2 regions of the Veillonella sp. AF13-2 genome follow, and region 2 is predicted to be linked to the other one. Evidence: riboswitches for the same ligand, from Rfam matches in the RefSeq annotation. Region 2 holds a riboswitch; the other holds the start of a gene.
What was found. Region 2 has a riboswitch for thiamine pyrophosphate ahead of cytX (putative hydroxymethylpyrimidine transporter CytX). Riboswitches for the same ligand answer to the same signal wherever they lie in the genome.

Region 1 (5,623 bases), 120 kb from region 2:
ACCTGCCTTGTCTCGTGGTGAAATGACTGTAATTGGTGCTACAACACAAGATGAATACCGTAATACAATCATGAAAAACGCGGCTCTCGCTCGTCGTTTTAATGAGGTAAAGGTAAACGCGCCATCTGCAGAGGATACTTTCAAAATCTTACAAGGCATTCGTCCATTATACGAAGCGCATCATAATATTGAATTGCCAGATGCGGTGTTGAAAGCAGCTGTAGATTATTCCGTACAGTATATTCCACAACGTAGCTTGCCTGATAAAGCTATTGATTTAATCGATGTAACAGCAGCTCACTTGGCATCTCAACATCCTGTAACAGATATTAAAACATTGGAAGCAGATATTGCTGATGCTAAAGCAAAACAAGAGGAATATGCTCAAAAAGAAGACTATGAATCTGCAATCAATGAAAAAATGCGTATTCAAAAGTTACAAGCAGAGCTTGATAACCATACAGAAAATCAAAAGGTAGTGGCTAAGGTCAACGATGTAGCAGAAGCCGTTGAAAGAATGACAGGTATCCCTGTATCTCAAATGGGGGCATCCGATATCGAACGCTTGAAAGACATGAAATCTCGTTTAGAAGCTCATGTAATTGGTCAGGATAAAGCAGTAGAAGCCGTATCTAAAGCAATTCGTCGTAACCGTGCAGGCTTTGACGAAGGCAACCGTCCAATTGGTAGCTTCTTATTCGTAGGTCCTACTGGCGTTGGTAAAACAGAATTAGCTAAACAATTAGCTCTAGATATGTTTGGTAACAAAGATGCAATCATTCGCTTGGATATGTCCGAATATAGTGATCGCACAGCCGTATCTAAATTAATCGGCGCTACAGCTGGGTATGTTGGTTATGAAGATAACTCTAACACATTAACTGAACGCGTACGTCGTAATCCTTATTCCATCGTATTATTCGATGAAATCGAAAAAGCAGACCCTCAAGTTATTACATTACTTTTACAAGTATTGGACGATGGTCGCTTAACAGATGGTCAAGGTAACACAGTAAACTTTAAAAATACTGTTATCATTGCTACATCCAATGCAGGTTTCGGTTATGGTAATGACAATGATGATGAAAATAAAGTAGATGTAATGGAACGCATTGCTCCATTCTTCCGTCCAGAGTTCTTGAACCGTTTCAACGCAGTTATCGAGTTCAATCAATTGAGCAAAGAAGATTTGAAAAAAATTGTAGATTTGATGCTTGATCAAGTGAATAAAACTTTAGCCAAAAAAGATATCACTCTTGATGTATCAGATGAAGCTAAAGAATTGTTGATGGAACAAGGGTATGACAAAACTATGGGCGCTCGTCCATTACGTCGTGTTATCGAATCTGAAATCCGCGATAATGTAACTGATTTCTACTTGGATCACATCGATGCTAAACACTTGCTTGCCGATGTTAAGGATGGTCATATTGTAATCTCTGAAAAAGCAGATTCCGATGATAGCAAAGACCAAGATAAGGCTGAGAAATAAAGAATAGACGTAAAAGTGTCAGAATAATCATTTGACAAATCTGAATAAAGTAGTAATATTAATAGCATAATTATATAGTGAGTATGCAAGGGAGCCTATTATATAGGCTGAGAAAGGGCTGCGAGCACCTGACCTTTATACCTGATCGGGATCATGCCCGCGTAGGAAGCACGCTAATACTTAATATGGGTATCGATCATTTTGTTCGATACCCATTTTTGCATACCTAACTATATATGTCTTTTATATAGGAGGATGTAAAATGTTTATGACTCAATTGGAATCTGCTGTGGCTGGTGTAGTTACGAAGGAAATGAAAGTAGTTGCGGAAAAAGAACGTATGGATGAAGAGGTATTACGTTCACTAGTGGCAGCAGGAAAGGTTGTTATTCCTTGTAACAAGCAACATACTAGTATTTCGCCTGAGGGGATTGGCAAACGCCTTAGAACGAAAGTCAATGTTAATTTAGGTACATCGAAAGACGTTACTGATTATGATAGTGAAATTGAAAAGGTTAATCGAGCTATTAGACTTGGCGCAGAGTCGATCATGGATCTTTCCACTCATGGTGACACTCGTATTTTTAGACGTAAATTAATTGAGACATCGCCAGTAATGATTGGTACGGTGCCTATTTATGATAGTGTCATTCATCATCAAAAAGATTTAGGTGAATTAACAGCTCAAGATTTCTTGGACACTATCCGATTACACGCTCAAGATGGTGTAGATTTTATTACTATCCACAGTGGTATTATGAGAAAAACAATAGATCAAATCAAGAATCATAAACGGTTGCTTAATATTGTTAGCCGCGGAGGCAGTTTGGTATTTGCATGGATGAGCATGACAGGCCATGAAAATCCATTCTATGAATACTTTGATGAAATCTTAAAGATTTGCAAAGAATATGATGTTACTTTGTCTTTAGGTGATGCTTGTCGTCCAGGTTGCTTGGCGGATGCAACTGATGTGTGCCAAATTGAAGAGCTTGTAAGGCTTGGTGAATTGGCAAAACGAGCGAAACAATATGGTGTACAAGCTATGATTGAAGGACCTGGGCATGTACCTTTACATCAAATACAAATGAATATGGAAATACAAGAGTCCTTGTGTGATGGAGCGCCCTTCTATGTGTTGGGACCGCTCGTAACAGATATTGCTCCTGGTTACGACCATATTACAGCTGCCATTGGTGGTGCTGTAGCAGGTATGCATGGGGCGTCATTCTTGTGCTACGTTACACCAGCGGAACATTTAGCCTTACCAAATGCAGATGATGTAAAAGATGGAATTATGGCTTTCAAAATAGCGGCGCATGCTGCAGATATTGCTCGTGGTATTACTAATGCAAGAGATATAGACGACATTATGGCTAAGGCGCGTCAAGTTCTCGACTGGGAAGCACAATATGCTTGTGCCATTGATCCGGAACGGGCTCGTTCTATTCGTGAAAGTAGAGCACCGGAGGAAGACCATAGTGAAACCTGTTCTATGTGTGGCAAATTCTGTGCTGTACGCAGTATGAATAAAGCTTTACAAGAAGAATATATTGATATTTTATAAGCTTTTTCATATGGGAGGTCATTATGGATTTGATTGTTAATGGAGAGCCAAAGTATGTTGTAGGTGAGCAACTTCATTTGATTCTTGATGAATTAGGCTATTCTGGTAAACACTTTGTAGTTGAGCTTAATGGAGAGATTCTTAGTAAGGAAGCATATACAACCACTAAATTAACGGCTGCTGACAGATTAGAAATCGTTAGCTTTGTAGGAGGTAATTGATATATTGGATACATTTACTATAGGTAATATTGGGGTAGGGCCTATTTTTTCTACACAAACAAAACCCAATGCTAATCCTGTAGGAATTTCTTATATATATTGGGCAAAGCAGTTTAGTAAGGCTCCCATTGTTGCTGTTGGGGGCATTAAAACCACAAATGCTGATACCGTTTGGCAAGCGCATCCCGATTTTATTTGTGCCGTTTCTGAAATAACAGAATCGGATAATATACAAAATACTATTTATGAGCTCATGATGGGATATAGTAGGGTCAGATAAAAAAGAGTATACATACAAACCACAAGATTTTAATCTTGTGGTTTTTGTATTTATAAAATAATTTTGTAGATTTGATAAATATCCTTGCTAAGATATAGGTTTATTTAGTATAATCGTATCATTAAATTCGATATTCTATAGAATTTATAAAATAAATGAAGATGGAGAGGTAATAGTATATGTCTCATTATGTAGATTTAAATAGTGATTTAGGCGAAAGTTTTGGTAACTATACATTAGGCATGGATAGTGAAGTATTAAATCACGTAACAAGTGCTAATATTGCTTGTGGTTGGCACGCTGGAGATCCTCTTATTATGGATGCGACTGTTTGTATATGTAAAGAAAAAGGAGTTGCCGTAGGGGCGCATCCTGGTTATCCAGATTTGATGGGATTTGGTCGTCGTGCGATGGCAGTAAGTCCTGCTGAGGCAAAAGCCTATATGATGTACCAACTAGGTGCACTTCAAGCTTTTTGTGATAGTTATGACATTACTTTACAGCATATGAAACTACATGGTGCTTTTTACAATACAGCCTGTGTTACGCCTGTACTAGCCGATGCAATTTTAGATGGTTTACAAGCGGTAAATCCTAATATCGCGATCATGGTATTGAGTGGTAGCTATATTGCTCAAGAGGCACAGCGACGAGGTATTCCTGTTATACAGGAAGTGTTTGCCGATCGTGGCTATACAGAGGAGGGAACATTGGTCCCTCGTACAGAAGTAGGTGCTTTCATTAAAGACCCGCAAGAGGCTTTAGACCGAGTTCTTATGATGGTTACAAAGGGTAAGGTTGTTACTAATACGGGGAAGATCATTGATATTGTGGCTGACTCCATATGTGTTCATGGAGATAATCCTGAAGCGATAGCTTTCACAAGATATATTCGGGAGGGGCTTACAAAAGCTGGTGTAACGGTGGCGAATTTTCAACACCGATAACGCTATTAAATACATTAAAATAAATGCTTAATTAATACCAACAAAAATGCAAATATAAGTATTAAAAGTAAGTATTACATGTAAGTATGAGCTTTAAGCAATAAGTATGGCATCAATTAATTATTATATGTGGAGGTTCCTATGAAACCAATTACAGGTAAAGCGAGTTTCTCTGTCCTACTAGGGGCAGCTTTCTTAATGGCCACGTCTTCCATTGGACCTGGATTTATGTTACAAACGGCAGCATTTACAAATGAGTTGAAAGCAGACTTTGCATTTGCTATCGTCGTATCCGTTATTTTTTCTATTATTGCACAGCTTAATGTGTGGACGATTATTGGTGTATCCCAAATGCGTGGTCAAGATATTGCGAATAAGGTATTACCAGGCCTTGGTTATATAGTGGCATTTTTAATTTCTCTTGGCGGATTGGCTTTTAATATCGGTAATATTGGTGGTGCCTCTATGGGCCTCAATATTATATTTGGAATTGACACAACAACAGCGGCCGCTATTAGCGGTATCTTGGGCATCTTATTATTTACATCCAAGAAGATGGGTGGTGTTCTAGATAATACGGCTAAAGTACTCGGTACGGTTATGCTTGTCCTTATTGCTTATGTAGCCTTTTCAACAAATCCTCCAGTAGGTACAGCAGTAACTCATGCGATAGTACCTACGAATTATCCGTGGCTTGCTACGATAACTCTTATTGGAGGAACCGTAGGTGGTTATATAACATTCTCTGGCGGTCACCGCCTTATTGATGCTGGTATTACAGGTCAAGAACATTTAAAGGATGTACGTCGTGCAGCGATTATGGGCATGTCTGTTGATGCGCTAGTTCGTATATTATTATTCTTAGCTGTTCTTGGTGTGGTATCTATGGGATTTGTACTAGATGCTAAGGATCCAGCTGGTTCTGCTTTTCTTTTAGGAGCTGGTGAAATCGGGCATAAATTATTCGGTATAGTGTTCTTCTGTGCCGCATTGACCTCTGTAGTAGGGGCTGCCTACACATCAGTATCCTTCTTAAAAACATTGTTTAAAGTGGTAGAACGAAATGAAAAATTGACTATTATGGCATTTATCTTTATTTCCACATGTATCCTGATT
Region 2 (5,623 bases):
TGAAGAAGCTCCAAAAGTTTGCCCTGTATGTGCACACCCACAAGCTTTCTTCCACCGTTTCGTTGAATCCATCTAATCTATAAGTACGACACTAACTAGATTAATAACCTGTAAGTACAGATTTTAATAAAACTATACCTGTAAGTACAATCTAAACTTACAGTAAGTACTGACAACTTCCTTAACAAAAAGACGATGACATTTGTCATCGTCTTTTTTTGCATTCTTTTGCTAGATTTTTATTTTATCTACTAAATTTTTAAATTCTTCTGCTGCTTCATATGGATTATCTGCATGAGCAATAGCAGATATTACGGCTACTCCACTGGCACCAGCTTGCAAAACAGGCGTTGCGTTAGCTAACGTAATCCCACCTATACCAACACAAGGTAATGTTAAGCCTTCTGCTCGTAACTCAGTAATACAATCTGGTCCGCATGGCTCTTGTGCATCAGGTTTGCTACTTGTAGCATACATAGGACCTACACCGACACAATCTGCATACACTACATCAGTCTTATGAAGTTCCTCCACAGAATGAATGGATATACCAACAACCTTATTTCCTACAAGATTACGAACGTCTTCTAAACGCATATCCTCTTGTCCTACGTGAACACCATCAGCATTAACAGCCACTGCTAAGTCTACATCGTCATTAATAATATAAAGCACATTATACACGGCACAAATTTCTTTTAACTGCTGAGCTAATTCTAGTTTCTGTTGTCCTTCTAATGTTCCTATGCCCTTCTCTCTAAACTGAAAGCATGTAACGCCACCCCGACAAGCAGCTTCAACAGTGTCCAATAAATGTCTTTCATTAAATCCTACATCCTGTGTACCACTAATAAAATATACCTTTAATTGATCAGGTACAACTACGGGGCGTATTCGATTTTTAGATAAAAGCATCGCATCATCGAATTCATATAAGGCATCCATAAATGCCACACTAAAGATGCCAGGTTTTACACCGCTCACCTTAACCGCACTTTCACCAGCAAGTCCATAGTAAGCCAGTGCATACGCAAGAAACTCACCGATAGACAGGTTATCCATAAATGGATAATAGGAACTAAAGAATGCAGCTAAGACAGCTCCTAATAGACAGCCGGTCCCTGTTACCGCTGTCATGATTGAGTGACCATGAGGAACTGCAAATACGCGAGTTCCATCAGAAACGTAGTCCTCTTCCCCCGTTGCGACGACAGGACAGTTAATTTGGCGTGCAAGACGATACGTTATAATTGCGCTATCCTCAACTTGTTCTCCATCTACACCCTTACCCGAAAGAGAACTATCAATCTTATGATTTGTATTAAGAGCATCATAGATGGCTTTAATTTCACTTTGGTTCCCTCGTAGCAACGAAATAGCACCAGTTTTAATCAAGTCTAAAACAACAGATAATCGATAAGCCCCGGCGTGACAACCCACAGGGTCTAGTATAATGGGTACCTCATGAGCCTTCGCTAATTTAACAGCCTCTTTGTAATAAGTAACCTTATCTGGTGTAACGGTCCCAATATTGATGAGCAGTGCAGAAGCATGAACGATAAGGTCTTTTAAGTCTTCGCTACACTCACTCATCACGGGTGATGCACCGATGGCTAGCAAACCGTTAGCTGTAAAGGTCCGCACCACATCATTGGTAATACAAATAACAAGAGGATTTTTTTTGCGTAGAGACTCTAATATATTCAGTTCGGACCAATTTGAACCATTTATATTTGGATTGTTGTAGGTCATATAACTATCTCCTCTAGTCATTTTTCAAAAGTTCATCCATCGTTTGAGGGCCATTTACCAATAACCCATAAGCCATATGATTAACAGGTCCACAGCCATTTCCAAGTGCTGGATTATGCTTAATCGCAAGGGAAATATAGTTCTTTGCAATGCCAATTGCATCCATTACATCACGCCCTTTGGCGAGCTCTGCCGTAATAACCGCCGAGAAGGTGCAACCCGTACCGTGAGTATGAACAGTATCATATTTAGGACTTGTCCACGTACGCACATCTCCATCTTTGGTGAAAGCATAATCCGTAGCATCATCTCCAATATGGCCGCCTTTTATAATAACCACTCGAGGTCCTAATTCATGTAAAATACGCTTAGCTGCTGTTGTAATGTCACTTTCACAAGAGATAGACATATCCGCTAACACCTCTGCCTCGCTACGATTAGGTGTAATAACTGTAGCGACCGGAATGAGTTTAGATTTTAAGAAATCGACGGCCTCATCCGATACAAGTCGATCACCGCTGGTGGCAATCATAACTGGATCCATCACATAAGGGATGTTCTTACTCACATAAGGATAGATGAGATCCATCATCTCTGGTAAAGCAATCATACCTGTCTTAACGGCTTGAGGAAGAATATCTGAATATACATCGTGTAACTGTTTTTCTATGCTTTCTAGCGATAGGTGTTCTACGTGGTGAACCCCTGTTGTATTTTGGGCTACTACGGAGGTAACCACTGCCATACCATATACATGGCGGCTTTGGAAGGATTTTAGATCGGCCATAATGCCAGCGCCACCACTAGGGTCGGTACCGGCAATTGTTAATGCTGTATGTAGTTTCATTATGCCTCCTTATGTAACAAATTACGTCGAGATAAGATTTGTAATACCACGAAGCCAATACAAGCTCCGCTAATAGAGCTCATGGAGAAGGATGTAATCAAAGTCAACAACGCCAACGGTTTACCTAGTAAGAAGTTAGCAATTGGATAGCTAATAAGAGCCCCGAGAAGACCTGTACCTATGATTTCTCCTAAAGCCGCCGCCCATATGGCATTGTACTTCTTATATAGATACGCAGATAACCAAGCGCCAATCATACTGCCTGGAAAGGCTAAGGGAGAACCTAGCGCTAGTACATTACGTAAACAAGAGGTACTAAAGGCGGCACCTACAGAGAATCTCGTCCCTACTACAACGGCTAAAATCACATTTATCATATGTTGAAATGGAAAAATTCGAGCAGGCCCAATCGGAATCGACGTAGTCGATAAGACGACACCCAAGGCCACACATATACTAGCAATAATCAGTTTTTTCATAATACCTCCAACTAAATAAAAAATGAGACCACCTCAAATGGAATGGTCTCGTAATAGTTTGGTATTATGTTTCATTCCACTTCCCTACGCCAGTATTATCTGGATCAGGTCTAGGGTTTTGAATGATCAATCTCAGCAAAAGCACCCCTAGTGGCCATATATTTTTATACTCTAGTTATAACATCATTATACAATCTATGCAACAAAAGAATTGACGGTTCTCCCACCACCTCGTATAATGAAGCCATAACGGGGTGCTCACACGAGTGGGCTGAGAGTAAGCTAATGCTTTAACCCATAACCTGATTTGGATAATGCCAACGTAGGGAACATAGAGGATTAAAAGCCGAGTTCCCATGAGCTCGGCTTTTTCTATGACTTCCTGGCAAGGAGGACGTATGACAGATACACACATTACACAACCACAGTTCGCCATGATATGGTTTGGTGCCGCCCTATCTATAGCGGAGATTATGACCGGCACCTATCTGGCACCCTTAGGCCTCACTCAAGGACTATATGCCATCATCTTAGGCCATATCATCGGCGGTATTCTGCTCTTTGGAGCAGGACTCATCGGTGGCCGTTTGCGGCAAGGCAGTATGAACACGACAGCCTTTAGCTTTGGTCCCTTAGGGGCAAAGGGCTTTGCCTTTTTAAATATGATCCAACTAATCGGTTGGACTAGTATCATGATTTACGATGCTATGCTTGCCTTACAAGAGCTGGCGCCCCTATCTCCTATGATTTGGACTATTGCTATTGGGGCGCTCGTCATTTTATGGCTCTTCATCGGTCTCCACAATACAGGCTATATTCAAGCTATCGTATCTGTTTTATTACTAGGCCTCACACTCTACATGGGAGTTCACATGATTTCTCAATGGCCTAGTGACAGTAGCTTCATGACTAATGGCAATATGAGCTTTATAGCAGCCCTTGAGCTATCAATCGCTATACCACTGTCTTGGCTACCTCTCATCAGTGATTATACTCGTGAAAGCAAAAGCCCTTTCTCCGCATCACTAACAAGTGCTACCATCTACACGGTAACGAGTGTCGCCATGTACACCTTGGGCCTTAGCGCGGCGATCTTCGGCGGTGGGGACTCTATCATTACTATTATGATGAACGCAGGCCTTGGTCTTGCAGGACTCATCGTCATTATCTTCTCCACTGTAACTACGACCTTCATGGACGCTTACTCAGCTGGCGTATCTAGTACGACTATCTATAATGGAGCATCTAGTAAAGGCGTAGCTGTTATCGTAACCATTGTCGGCGCCATTGCAGCCATCCTATATCCGATGGACGATATTACAGAATTCCTATATCTCATCGGATCCGTCTTTGCTCCAATGATTGCCATCTTGTTGGCAGACTATTTTGTCAATCGCCAACAAGTGCAAACGCTATCGGCTTATCTAGTTCGCGGGTTGATTTGGGCTATAGCCGTAGGTTTATACCATTATATGTTGCATAGTGAAAGCTCCATAGGTGCAACACTACCAGCCTTTACAATAGCATTTATCGTAACATCCATCGTTGGATTCATAAGTAAAACTGCTAACACCTTACTATAAGCCCATCTTCACAGGTCCAGTGCCGATTTCCAACCATTTCGGCTTCGCTTTCATCATGGGTAACCCATACACATGGCACATCCCATTCGCGAATAATGGAAACAAGATCCTCTCGAACATGCTTACGTAAATTCCAGTCTAGTGCAGATAATGGTTCATCAAGAAGCAAGATGGTTGGTTTAGAGTAAAGAGCACGCCCCAATGCAACGCGTTGCTGCTCACCACCAGACAAGCTACCTGCTTTCGTTTTACGATATTTCTCAAGGCCTAAGCGTTTTAATAAGCTGTCACACATCTCTGACGTGCCTCGTTTACTATAGGTAATATTATGTTCCACCGATAAATGTGGAAATACGATATTACCTTGTGGCATATAGCCAACTTGACGTTCTTGAGCAGGTACCCAGATTTTTTTGTCGCGATCAACCCATATAGTTTCATCATATTGAATGCTACCTGTAGTCGGTTTCACAAGACCTGCAATGCACTTAATAAATGTACTTTTACCACTGCCAGATTGGCCTGTTAACACGGTAATACCAGAAGAAAATACACCATCGGCTTTCACAGTCACAGAAGGTCTAGCTACGGTAAAGGAAAATGTAATCATCGGACCTCCTAATTATTATCAATGTGCCGGAACAAGGACCCCTTTGTGATGAGGTGAATCCCGCTCAACAATGCCAATGTAAGAACACATATATATATAACTAATTCAAAGGCATCCATGTACTGCCCTGCCTCTACATAAGAGTAGATAGCAAGTGGCATGGTGCGTGTTACCCGTGGAATATTACCGGCAATCAAGATTGTAGCTCCAAATTCGCCCATAGCACGACAAAATGCTAAAATACTGCCCGTCAAAATGCCTTTCCAAGCGAGTGGTACAGAAATAGTAAAAAAGATACGTAACTCTGAAGCACCCAATGTGCGCGCTACGTCCTCCATATTATGATCGACAG

Region 1: another riboswitch for thiamine pyrophosphate. It lies ahead of thiC (phosphomethylpyrimidine synthase ThiC); the one in region 2 lies ahead of cytX (putative hydroxymethylpyrimidine transporter CytX).

The regions. Positions count from the first base shown of each region.
Region 1 covers NZ_QTMT01000003.1:418,498-424,120, forward strand. The annotation lists gene DWV85_RS07840 (ATP-dependent Clp protease ATP-binding subunit) at 1-1,492, shown strand, start outside; TPP riboswitch at 1,570-1,677, shown strand; gene thiC (phosphomethylpyrimidine synthase ThiC) at 1,755-3,059, shown strand; gene thiS (sulfur carrier protein ThiS) at 3,083-3,280, shown strand; gene DWV85_RS07855 (thiamine phosphate synthase) at 3,285-3,560, shown strand; gene DWV85_RS07860 (5-oxoprolinase subunit PxpA) at 3,740-4,507, shown strand; gene DWV85_RS07865 (NRAMP family divalent metal transporter) at 4,649-5,623, shown strand, end outside.
Region 2 covers NZ_QTMT01000003.1:294,375-299,997, reverse strand. The annotation lists gene rbr (rubrerythrin) at 1-76, shown strand, start outside; gene thiM (hydroxyethylthiazole kinase) at 232-1,752, opposite strand; gene thiD (bifunctional hydroxymethylpyrimidine kinase/phosphomethylpyrimidine kinase) at 1,766-2,599, opposite strand; gene thiW (energy coupling factor transporter S component ThiW) at 2,599-3,078, opposite strand; TPP riboswitch at 3,143-3,237, opposite strand; TPP riboswitch at 3,319-3,424, shown strand; gene cytX (putative hydroxymethylpyrimidine transporter CytX) at 3,477-4,661, shown strand; gene DWV85_RS07200 (ATP-binding cassette domain-containing protein) at 4,645-5,271, opposite strand; gene modB (molybdate ABC transporter permease subunit) at 5,280-5,623, opposite strand, start outside.